One region of the Polaromonas sp. P4_H1 genome, then DNA from elsewhere that is predicted to be linked to it. Evidence: riboswitches for the same ligand, from Rfam matches in the RefSeq annotation. Region 1 holds a riboswitch; the other holds the start of a gene.

What was found. A riboswitch is a leader RNA that binds a small molecule or an ion and turns the genes downstream of it on or off. The one in region 1 is predicted to bind glycine.
Region 2: another riboswitch for glycine. It lies ahead of AC1DS5_RS00275 (D-amino acid dehydrogenase); the one in region 1 lies ahead of gcvT (glycine cleavage system aminomethyltransferase GcvT).

The regions. Positions count from the first base shown of each region.
Region 1 covers NZ_JBFUKG010000009.1:194,517-199,709, reverse strand. The annotation lists gene AC1DS5_RS13725 (TRAP transporter substrate-binding protein) at 1-467, shown strand, start outside; gene AC1DS5_RS13720 (TRAP transporter small permease) at 585-1,097, shown strand; gene AC1DS5_RS13715 (TRAP transporter large permease) at 1,261-2,553, shown strand; glycine riboswitch at 2,606-2,719, shown strand; glycine riboswitch at 2,741-2,842, shown strand; gene gcvT (glycine cleavage system aminomethyltransferase GcvT) at 2,888-4,066, shown strand; gene gcvH (glycine cleavage system protein GcvH) at 4,187-4,555, shown strand; gene gcvP (aminomethyl-transferring glycine dehydrogenase) at 4,588-5,193, shown strand, end outside.
Region 2 covers NZ_JBFUKG010000001.1:53,892-59,084, reverse strand. The annotation lists gene AC1DS5_RS00285 (HTH-type transcriptional regulator ArgP) at 1-197, shown strand, start outside; gene AC1DS5_RS00280 (acylphosphatase) at 611-889, shown strand; gene AC1DS5_RS00275 (D-amino acid dehydrogenase) at 1,017-2,321, opposite strand; glycine riboswitch at 2,544-2,635, opposite strand; gene argS (arginine--tRNA ligase) at 2,699-4,384, shown strand; gene AC1DS5_RS00265 (SPOR domain-containing protein) at 4,466-5,104, shown strand.

The DNA.
Region 1 (5,193 bases):
TGGAGAACAAGGTGCATATGGATGGCTACCGGACTTTCGGCATTCTGCCCACGCCCATGGCCTTCCCTGAGCTGTTCGGCGCGCTACAGCAAGGTACCGTGGACGGCCAGGAGAATCCCATCCCCGTGATCCTGTCTTCCAAGTTTTCGCAGGTCCAAAAACACCTGTCGCTGACCGGTCATGTGTATTCCCCGGCCTTGCTGTTGCTGTCCCCAAAAACCTGGAACAAGCTGTCCGACGCCGACAAGAAGGTATTTGTCGAAGCAGCTAAAAAGGCGGGTGCCGCCCAGCGCAAAAAGGTCAATGACGACGAGAACAACGGTATTGCCCAGCTGGAAAAAGAAGGCATGAAAGTCACCAAAGTAGTCGACGGCAACGCCTTCCGGGAAGCACTGAAGCCGGCCTACGCCAGCTATGCCAAGGAGTTTGGCGCCGACAATATCAAAAAGATCCAGGACGTACGCTAAGCGTCGAAACCCTGGCGCCGCCCGGCTTTATCCGGGCGGCATTTTTTTGGAAGGCTCCAGCCCGTCGCACCTGGCGATCACCGCCAGCAGAATCAGGCTGAACAATCGAGAACAACAGTGAAGACCTTCGAACGCTATTTCCTCAGCGCCAACCGCTGGGCGCTGATTTTGCTGCTGGCGGCCATGGCCGTCATCATTTTTGTCAACGTGGCATTGCGCTACCTGACCAACCAGTCGATTGAATGGGCCGAAGAAGTCTCCCGGCACATGATGATCTGGCTGACGTTTCTCGGTGCCGGACCGGTACTTCGGTACGGCGGCCACATCGCTGTAGAAAATCTCCAGGATGCGCTGCCCCGGCCATTGGCCATCATCACGCGGGCTGTCGTGGCTGCGCTGCTGTTCGCCTTCTTCGGTTTCATGATCTGGTATGGCTGGCTGTACATGGGCCGCACCATGTTTCAGCTGACGGCGGCCACGCAGATTCCGTTTGCCTATATTTACGCGGCCATGCCGGTTGGCGGCGTGCTGCTGGTCGTGCACTGGCTGCTGATCGTGCGGGTTTATGTGCGCGACCGGCTGTTTGCCGTAGACGCGCATTTTGATGCGACTGCGAGTGCATCCCTATGAGGGCCGCCGGACCGCTCCAAGACCCGAAGGCCCCCTTGGGGCTGGAGCCTGCGGCTCCAAGCCTGCTTGAGCAGGCTTGGACAGGCGATAGAGGCGAAGCGTCTCGCGAGCCGCGGCCTGCAAGGCCTCGCGCGGCGGCCCATGCCGCAAGCGTGGGGGCACTATGAACGCCAGCCTGCTGCTGATAATTTCAGCCTGCTTTTTTCTCGCCATTGGCGTACCGGTTGCCTTTGCGCTGGGCCTTGCCACCGCCGCCACGCTGATTCTCGCGGAGAACTACCCGCTGTTTGTACTGCTAAAGGAAACCTTTACCGGCGTGGACAGCTTCCCGCTGATGGCAGTGCCGTTTTTCATTCTGGCGGCCGAGTTGATGAGCGGTGGTTCGCTCACAGAGGTACTGCTGCGCTTTGCCGGGCAATTTGTCGGCCACAAGCGGGGCGGCCTGGGTTACACCAACGTGGTGTCGCTGACCTTTTTCTCCGGCATTTCCGGCTCCGCACTGGCGGATGCCGCAGGACCGGGCTCCATGCTGATCCGCATGATGGACAAGGCTGGCTACGACCGCTCCTATGCTGCCGCCCTGACAGCAGCGACAGCCATTGTCGGGCCCATCATTCCACCGTCGATCATCATGATCATCTATGCCCTGCAGGACGATAACGTTTCTGTCGGCGCACTGTTCGTCGCGGGTCTGTTACCCGGCATCCTGATTGCGGTGGCGATGTGCGTTGTCAATTTCCAAGTTTCCAAAAAACGCAATTACAAAGGCGACGGCGGCATGCCGCCGTGGCCGGAGGTCTGGCGCACCACCTGGAAGGCAATTCCTGCGCTGCTGCTGCCAGTGCTGATTCTGGGCGGGATGCGGGCCGGCTGGTTCACGCCCACCGAAGCCTCCGTGGTGGCTGTTTTTTACGCGCTGGTCTGCGGCAAATTCGTTTACCGGACACTCGAATGGAAAGCCCTGCCCGACATCCTGGCGCGCTCTGCCCTGCTCACGGCTTCGGTGCTGATCATCATTGGCCTGTCCGCCTCTTTCGCATGGATTCTCACCATCGAGGGCCTGCCGCAGCTGATGGCGGACTGGATCATCGGGATGAATCTGTCTCCCTGGATGTTCCTGATCATCGTGAACATCTTTTTGCTGCTGTTTGGCATTTTTATTGAGCCGCTGCCCGGTGTGATGGTGTTGGCGCCGATTCTTGCGCCCGTTGCAGTCAAGCTGGGCATAGATCCCATCCATTTTGCGATGATCGTCATCTACAACCTCACGCTGGGCATGATTACGCCGCCGGTGGGAGGCCTGTTATTTGTCACATCAAACGTATCGCGTGTACCCATGGGCCCGCTGGTGCGGGAATTGATGCCCTTTCTTTGGGCGCACGGTGCGGTGCTGGTGCTGCTGACTTTCCTGCCTGCGCTCAGCACCTGGCTGCCCCATGTGCTGGGCTTCAAATAGCACCTGATAACACCCCGTCGGGTGCAAATCGCCGAATCCGGCATCCGTTACACTTGAGAGGTCAGGAGAGAGTTTTCACCGCGAAAACCGCCGAAGGCGCACGAACACCATGAAGTTAACTCCCATGGTGCACTGAACGCTCAGGCAAAAGGACTGGCAACCGTTTTCCGGCGTCTGGCGCCGGAAAACGTTCCCTACTGGAGAGAGGCCGCTTTTGAGGCGGCCCACCGAAGGAGCAAGCCTGCATCGCCAGGTGAATCTCTCAGGTAAAGTGGACAGCAGGGGCAGCGCATGACCATGGGTCATGGATTCATGTTTGCCCCCGGAGAATGCCTTGTCTAACGCCTCTTCTGCCTCCTCTTCTTCTGTCACCCCTGAAGATCTTCTCAAAACACCGCTGCATGCCTTGCACGCAGAGTTGAGCGCGCGCATGGTGCCATTCGCGGGCTATTCCATGCCGGTGCAGTACCCTGCGGGCCTGATGGCCGAGCACCACCACACACGCCAGGCGGCGGGACTTTTTGACGTGTCCCACATGGGCCAGTTGCGCCTGGTGGGCCCCGATTCGGCGGCTGCGCTGGAAACCCTGTTGCCCGTCGATGTGGTCGACCTGCCCGCCGGCAAGCAGCGCTACGGCCTGCTGCTCAATGACGACGGCGGCATCATCGATGACCTGATGTTTTTCAACCGCAACATGCACGACAGCGCCGGGGGCGGCGACCTGTTCCTCATTGTGAACGGGGCCTGCAAGGTCGGTGATATCGCGCACATCCAGCAAAAGATCGGCAGCCGGTGCGAAGTCATCCCCATGCCGGAGATGGCGCTGATGGCTCTGCAGGGGCCGCAGGCGGTAACCGCCTTGCAGCGCCTGGCGCCGGGCGTTGAAAAACTGGTGTTCATGACCGGCGGCCGCTTCACGGTGGCGGGCTGCGACTGCTTCCTCACGCGCAGCGGCTACACCGGCGAAGACGGTTTCGAAATCTCGGTGCACGAATCGCAGGCCGACACGCTGGCCAGAGCCCTGCTGGCCCAGCCCGAAGTCAAACCTGTTGGCTTGGGCGCACGGAACTCGCTGCGGCTTGAAGCGGGGCTGTGCCTTTACGGCAATGACATTGACACCAGCACCACGCCGGTGGAAGCGGCGCTCAACTGGGCCATTCAGAAGGTCCGGCGCACCGGCGGCGCGCGCGCCGGAGGGTTTCCCGGTGCGGAAAAAATTCTGGCGCAGCTGGCCGACCCGGTAACGCTTACCCGAATGCGCGTGGGCCTGGTGGCGCTGGAGCGCGTGCCTGTGCGCGACCACACCGAACTGCAAAGCACCGCGGGCGCGCCCATTGGCACCGTGACCAGCGGCCTGCTCGGCCCCACCATCAACCAGCCGGTGGCCATGGGCTACGTGAGCCCCGAGTTTTCCGCCATCGGCACGCGGGTGAATGCCCTGGTGCGCGGCAAGGCCGTTCCGATGGAAGTGTCGGCCATGCCGTTTGTGCCCAACCACTACTACCGCGGCTGAGTGTTTGGCTGCCTCTTACTACTTTCACGTTAACTTGCTGAATCTTTTTTGCTAAATCTTTTTGTTGAATCCTTTTTGCTGAATCCTTTTCACTGAACTTTTGAACTTCTGGAGAACCTCATGACTGTCAAATACACCGAAGACCACGAATGGCTCAAGATTGACGGCGACACCGCCACCGTGGGCATCACGGTCCATGCGCAGGACGCGCTGGGCGATGTGGTGTTTGTCGACCTGCCTGCCGTCGGCGCCACCCTGGCGCAGAAGGAAACTGCCGGCGTGGTCGAATCGGTCAAGGCCGCCGCGGACGTCTACATGCCCGTGAGCGGCGAGGTCGTTGAAGTCAATGAAGCCCTGCGCAACGATCCGTCGCTGGCCAACAGCGACCCGCTGGGCGCCGGCTGGTTCTTCAAAATCAAACTGTCCGACGCCTCGCAGCTGGACGCCCTGATGGATGAAACCAGCTACACCCAGTTTTCCGCCGCCTGATTTTTGAAACCGCCTGATACGGAACTCCCGACATGTTGATGCAATCCGCCAAGCCGCTGGGCGAGCTTGAAAACCCCTCTGAATTCATCGCACGCCACATCGGCATTGATGAGGCCGACGAAGTGCACATGCTCAGTGTGGTGGGCTCAGCTTCACGCCGCGACCTGATAGACGGGATTGTTCCGCGCTCGATCGCACGCCGCAGCGCAATGGCCATTCCACCGCCGGTGAGTGAGGCGGCAGCCCTCAAGCAGCTCAAGGCGATTGCCGCGAAAAACCAGGTGTTCAAAAACTTCATCGGCCAGGGCTACTACGGCACGTACACGCCGGGCGTGATCCTGCGCAACATCCTGGAGAACCCCGCCTGGTACACGGCCTACACGCCCTACCAGGCCGAGATTTCGCAAGGCCGCATGGAGGCGCTGATCAACTTCCAGACCATGGTGTGCGACCTGACGGGCATGCCCATTGCCAATGCCTCCATGCTTGACGAAGCGACAGCTGCCGCCGAGGCCATGACGCTGGCCAGGCGCAGCGTAAAAAGCAAGAGCAATGTCTTCATCGTCGCAGGCGACTGCCATCCACAAACGATTGAAGTCATCCAGACCCGCGCGAAACCGCTGGGCATTGAAATCAAG
Region 2 (5,193 bases), on a different contig from region 1:
TGGAGCTGGGCCTGGGCTGGGGCATGGTGCCCGAGCAGCATCTGGCCGCCCGTGCGCACCGCCCGCCGCTGGCCGAGGTGCTACCGGGCAAAACAGTCGACGTGGCGCTTTATTGGCAGCACTGGGCCCGCGAGCCCGTGCTGGCCCAGCGCCTCACGCGCGCGGTGAAAGAGGCCGCCCGCGTCTTGCTGAACTAGGGCCTGTGAACGCTATTTATGCAAGATGCGTTGCGAGTCAAAAAGGCCATGAGCAAGGCGCAAAACGCAGGCGGGGCAGACCCCGCCAAGGCTTTGCAACGCCGCGCAGGGCCTTTTTGATCGCAACCCGAAGGGAATGGGGTGAAAACAGCGCCACTCTGCGTTGCGCTCCTAGCCCAGACGCCCGGTCTGGGCGTCGTCGCGCGCCTTGATTGGCGCTGTTTTCACCCCATTCGCATTTGCATAAATAGCGTTCACAGGCCCTAGGCCCGCGCTGGCGCGACGGACTGGGCATCCCGAATTTCGATTCGAAACGGATCGTCGCCTGCCGGCCGACATTGGCGGAAAATACGCTGCTGAAGAAGCAGCAGCGCATCCAGCAACAGCAACAGCAACAGTAAGAGGGATGAGACATGGCAAAACAGTTGCGCATCGCCGGTCTGGTCCAGGGCATCGGCTACCGTGCGGCCTTTGCGGAGCAAGCCCACGCACTCAGGCTCTCCGGCTGGGTGCGCAACCGCCTTGATGGCTCCGTGGAGGCCACCGTGGCCGGCGAAGCCCAGGCAGTCCAGAACATCATCGACTGGGCGGGGCACGGACCGGTCGGCGCGCAGGTGCGCAGCGTGTCGGTGGTCGAGGTGGATGACGCGCTGGTGGCGGACGGGAAATTTCACATCCGGCCGACGGCTTAGTGCTGCTGATTCGCATGGCCCTGTGGCGCCGCGCGAATTTCAACAGCCTGCCGGTCGCTGGCGCCGCCCGCGCAAACCGGCAGCAGCCAATCCCGCCGACTCAACCAATTTAGCCGACTTAGCCGATTTATGCCTGTGTTGCGGGCCGGCCCAGCGACACCAGTTTGCGTTCGGGCACCTGGCTGGTGAAGGCAAAGTCCACTTGGGGTGCGCGTCCGCTGACGATGTCGGCAATCGCCGCGCCCGAGCCGCAGGAGTGCGTCCAGCCCAGCGTGCCATGGCCGGTGTTGAGGAACAGGTTGCGGGTTTTGGAGGCGCCTATGTAGGGCACGTTGGATGGTGTGGCCGGGCGCAGGCCGGTCCAGTACTGCGCATTTTGCCCGTCGGTCATGTCGGGAAAGAGCTGGCGCACGCGCCGCACAATCGCCTCGCAGCGCACCAGGTTCAGGTCGGTGTTGTAGCCCCCCAGTTCGGCCGTGCCCGCAATGCGCAGGCGGTTGCCCAGGCGCGAGAACACCAGCTTGTACTCGTCGTCGGTGAGCGACACGTTGTAGGAGGCCGCTTCGTTGATGACCGGCAGCGTCACTGAATAACCCTTGGCCGGGTAAATCCGCAGGGTCTGGCCCAGCAGTCTGGCCCACTGCGGGCTGTAGGCGCCCAGGCACATCACATAGGCGTCGGACTTCAGCTCGCTCACCACCCCTTCGGCACTGGCAATTTGCACGCTGCGCAGCGTATCGCCTTCCTTGCGCGCGCCCACGATGCGGGTGTTGTAGAGGAACTCCACGCCCTGCGCGGCGCACAGGGCCGCCAGCTGGCGGGTGAAGGCATGCGCATCGCCCGATTCGTCGCTGGGCGTCATGCTGCCGCCGACGATTTGCGGGCGGCAGGCCGCCAGCGCGGGCTCGATGGCCACGCATTCATCGGGGGTTTTCATATCCAGCTCGCAGCCGTGCTCGCGCATCACCGCGGCCGGGCCCTGCGCATCGGCGTACTCCTGCTCGCTGGTGTAGAAGTGCAGGATGCCCTCGGTCTTTTGCTGGTAGTTGATGCCGGTGTCGGTGCGCAGCTTTTGCAGCGTGGCCCGGCTGTACAGCCCCAGGTTGACCATCTGCTTGATGTTGTGCCGGGTGCGGCCCGGCGTGCACTGGCGCAAAAAGTCCAGGCCCCAGAGCCACTGGTTCAGGTCGGGGCGCAGGCGAAACAGCAGAGGCGCGTCTTCGCGCATCAGCCACTTCAGCACTTTCAGGGGCGCGCCCGGGTTGGCCCAGGGTTCGGCGTGGCTGACCGAAATCTGCCCGCCGTTGGCAAAGCTGGTTTCCAGGCCGGCGCCGGGCTGGCGGTCGACCACGGTGACCTCGTGGCCGGCCTGGCGCAAAAACCAGGCGGAGGTGATGCCGGTCACGCCGGCGCCCAATACGGTAACTTTCATGATGAGATTCCCAAGGAAAAGAAGGCAACAGGCCAGCACGGATGCGCGCAGGCAGCTATGAAATCAATCGTGAATTTCAGGGCGGCAGCGTGCACCAGTGCTGGTGCCGCTCCCACTGTCCTTGGTACCTGAGAGATTCAGCCCGGCATCAGCGGGGCTGACGGCCAGGATTTGCTCCTTCGGTGGCGGCAGCGTTGCGCTGCAGCTCTCTCCAGATTCGGCATGTTTCATTCAATACGGGGACCTGAGCGATCATGGGAGATTGCGCCTTCGGCGGCCGTTGCAGGGCAACAGCGCTCTCTTGAATGAAAGCAGATTCTCGCATATTGCCCAGGCGCTGGCCAGAAGCGCGGGGCCCACGCCCCTAAAATCTCTCCATGCTTCAAATCAAACAAGACTTGCTGGACGCCCTGGGCCAGGCCCTCAAAACCATGGCGCCTGACAGTACCGTGGCGGCCGCCTTCGAGTCGCCCAAGGTGGCGGCCCATGGCGACTTTGCCTCCACCGCGGCCATGCAGCTGGCCAAACCGCTCAAGCTCAACCCCCGCCAGGTGGCGGAAAACCTGCGCGGGCTGCTGCTCCAGGCGCCCGCGTTTGCGCGCTGGGTGGACGCGATCGAAATTGCCGGCCCGGGTTTTCTCAATATCCGGCTCAAGCCCGAAGCCAAGCAGCAAGTGGTGCGGGAAGTGTTGCAAGGGGCAGACCAGTACGGCATGCAATTGGCCGACAGCCCGCACCGCATGATTGTGGAGTTCGTCTCGGCCAACCCGACCGGGCCGCTGCATGTGGGCCACGGCCGCCAGGCGGCGCTGGGCGATGCGATTTGCAACCTGTTTGACACGCAGGGCTGGGATGTGTGGCGCGAGTTTTATTACAACGACGCCGGCGTGCAGATCCAGACCCTGGCCACTAGCACGCAGGCGCGCGCCAAAGGCCTCAAGCCGGGCGATGCCGGCTGGCCCGAGCCCGCCTACAACGGTGACTACATTGGCGACATCGCCAATGACTTTCTGGCCAAAAAGACCGTCAAATCCGACGATCGGGAGTTCACCGCCAGCGGTGACGTCGAAGACCTGGACGCGATCCGCCAGTTTGCCGTGGCATACCTGCGCCATGAGCAGGACCTGGACCTGCGGGCCTTCTCGGTCAGGTTTGACAACTATTACCTGGAGTCCAGCCTGTACAGCTCGGGCCGTGTCGACAGCGCGGTGCAAAAGCTCAAGGACGCCGGTAAAACCTACGAGCAGGACGGCGCGCTGTGGCTCAAGTCGACCGACTACGGCGACGACAAAGACCGCGTGATGAAAAAGGGCGACGGCAGCTACACCTACTTTGTGCCGGACGTGGCCTACCACCTGGCCAAATGGGAGCGCGGTTTCAGCAAGGCCATCAACATTCAGGGCATGGACCACCACGGCACGATTGCCCGCGTGCGCGCCGGGCTGCAGGCCGCCAGCGCCGGCATTCCGCAGGGCTACCCCGACTACGTGCTGCACACCATGGTGCGCGTCGTGCGCCATGGCGAAGAGGTGAAGATCTCCAAGCGCGCCGGCAGCTATGTCACGCTGCGCGACCTGATCGAATGGACCAGCGCGGACGCCGTGCGCTTCTTTTTGCTCAGCCGCAAACCCGACACCGAGTACGTCTTTGACATTGACCTGGCTCTGGCCAAAAACAATGAAAACCCGGTGTACTACGTGCAATACGCCCATGCGCGCATATGCTCGATTCTCGGCACTTGGGCCGCGCAGAGCGGCGATCAGAGCCAGCTGAAAAGCGTGGACCTGTCGGCACTGGTCAGCCCGCAGGCCCAGGCCCTGATGCTGCTGCTGGCCAAATACCCCGACATGCTCAGCAATGCGGCCGCCGGTCTGGCGCCGCACGACGTGGCCTTTTACCTGCGCGAGCTGGCCGCCTGCTACCACAGCTATTACGACGTCGAGCGGATTCTGGTGGACGACGAAGCCGTCAAGCTGGCACGCCTGGCGCTGGTCGCCGCGACGGCGCAGGTATTGCACAATGGCCTCAAGGTGCTGGGCGTCAGTGCGCCCCACAAAATGTAGGCAACCATGAAGCACACACAGCGGAATTCAAAGCGAAATTCAGAGCGGGATTCAGAGGCAGGCAAGAAAATTGGGCAAGGTATGAGAAAACAACGAGGCGGAACCCTGCTGGGTCTGGTTATTGGCGCGCTGATCGGCCTGGGCGCCGCGCTGGCCGTGGCGGTCTACATCACCAAGGTGCCGGTGCCTTTCATGAACAAGAGCCAGTCGCGCAATCCCGACAGCGACGCCGCGGAAGCCAAAAAGAACCGGGACTGGAACCCGAATGCCCCGCTGGCGGGCAAAACGCCTGTGAAGCCGCTCCCTTCTGCTTCCAGCGCTTCCGGCACTTCCGGCGAAGTGGGCACTGTGCCGGCCCCCGCCACGGCGACCGCGCCCAAGGCAGCTCCCGCGCCCCCGGCGAAGCCCGCCACCTCCGCGGATCCGCTGGGCGATCTCGCCAAGGCCAGGGCGGACGCCGCGCCCGCCGTTTCGGGCGTTGACCCGTTCAGTTATTTTGTCCAGGCTGGCGCATTCCGTACGCCGGAAGACGCGGAGCAGCAGCGCGCCAAGCTCATGCTGCTGGGCGTGCAAGCCAAGGTGAGTGAGCGCGAACAGTCGGGCCGAACGGTGTACCGCGTGCGCGTCGGCCCCTTTGACAGAAAAGAAGACGCCGACAAGGTCAAGGAGCGGCTGGACGGCAACTCGATAGAAACAGCCCTCGTCAGGGTGCAGCGCTAGAGTGTGGTGAACTTTTATGGGCCGGGGTGTACCAACCCCTGTACGAAACGGCCGGCCGGCTTGTTTTTTTCACTGAATAAGTAAGTGGC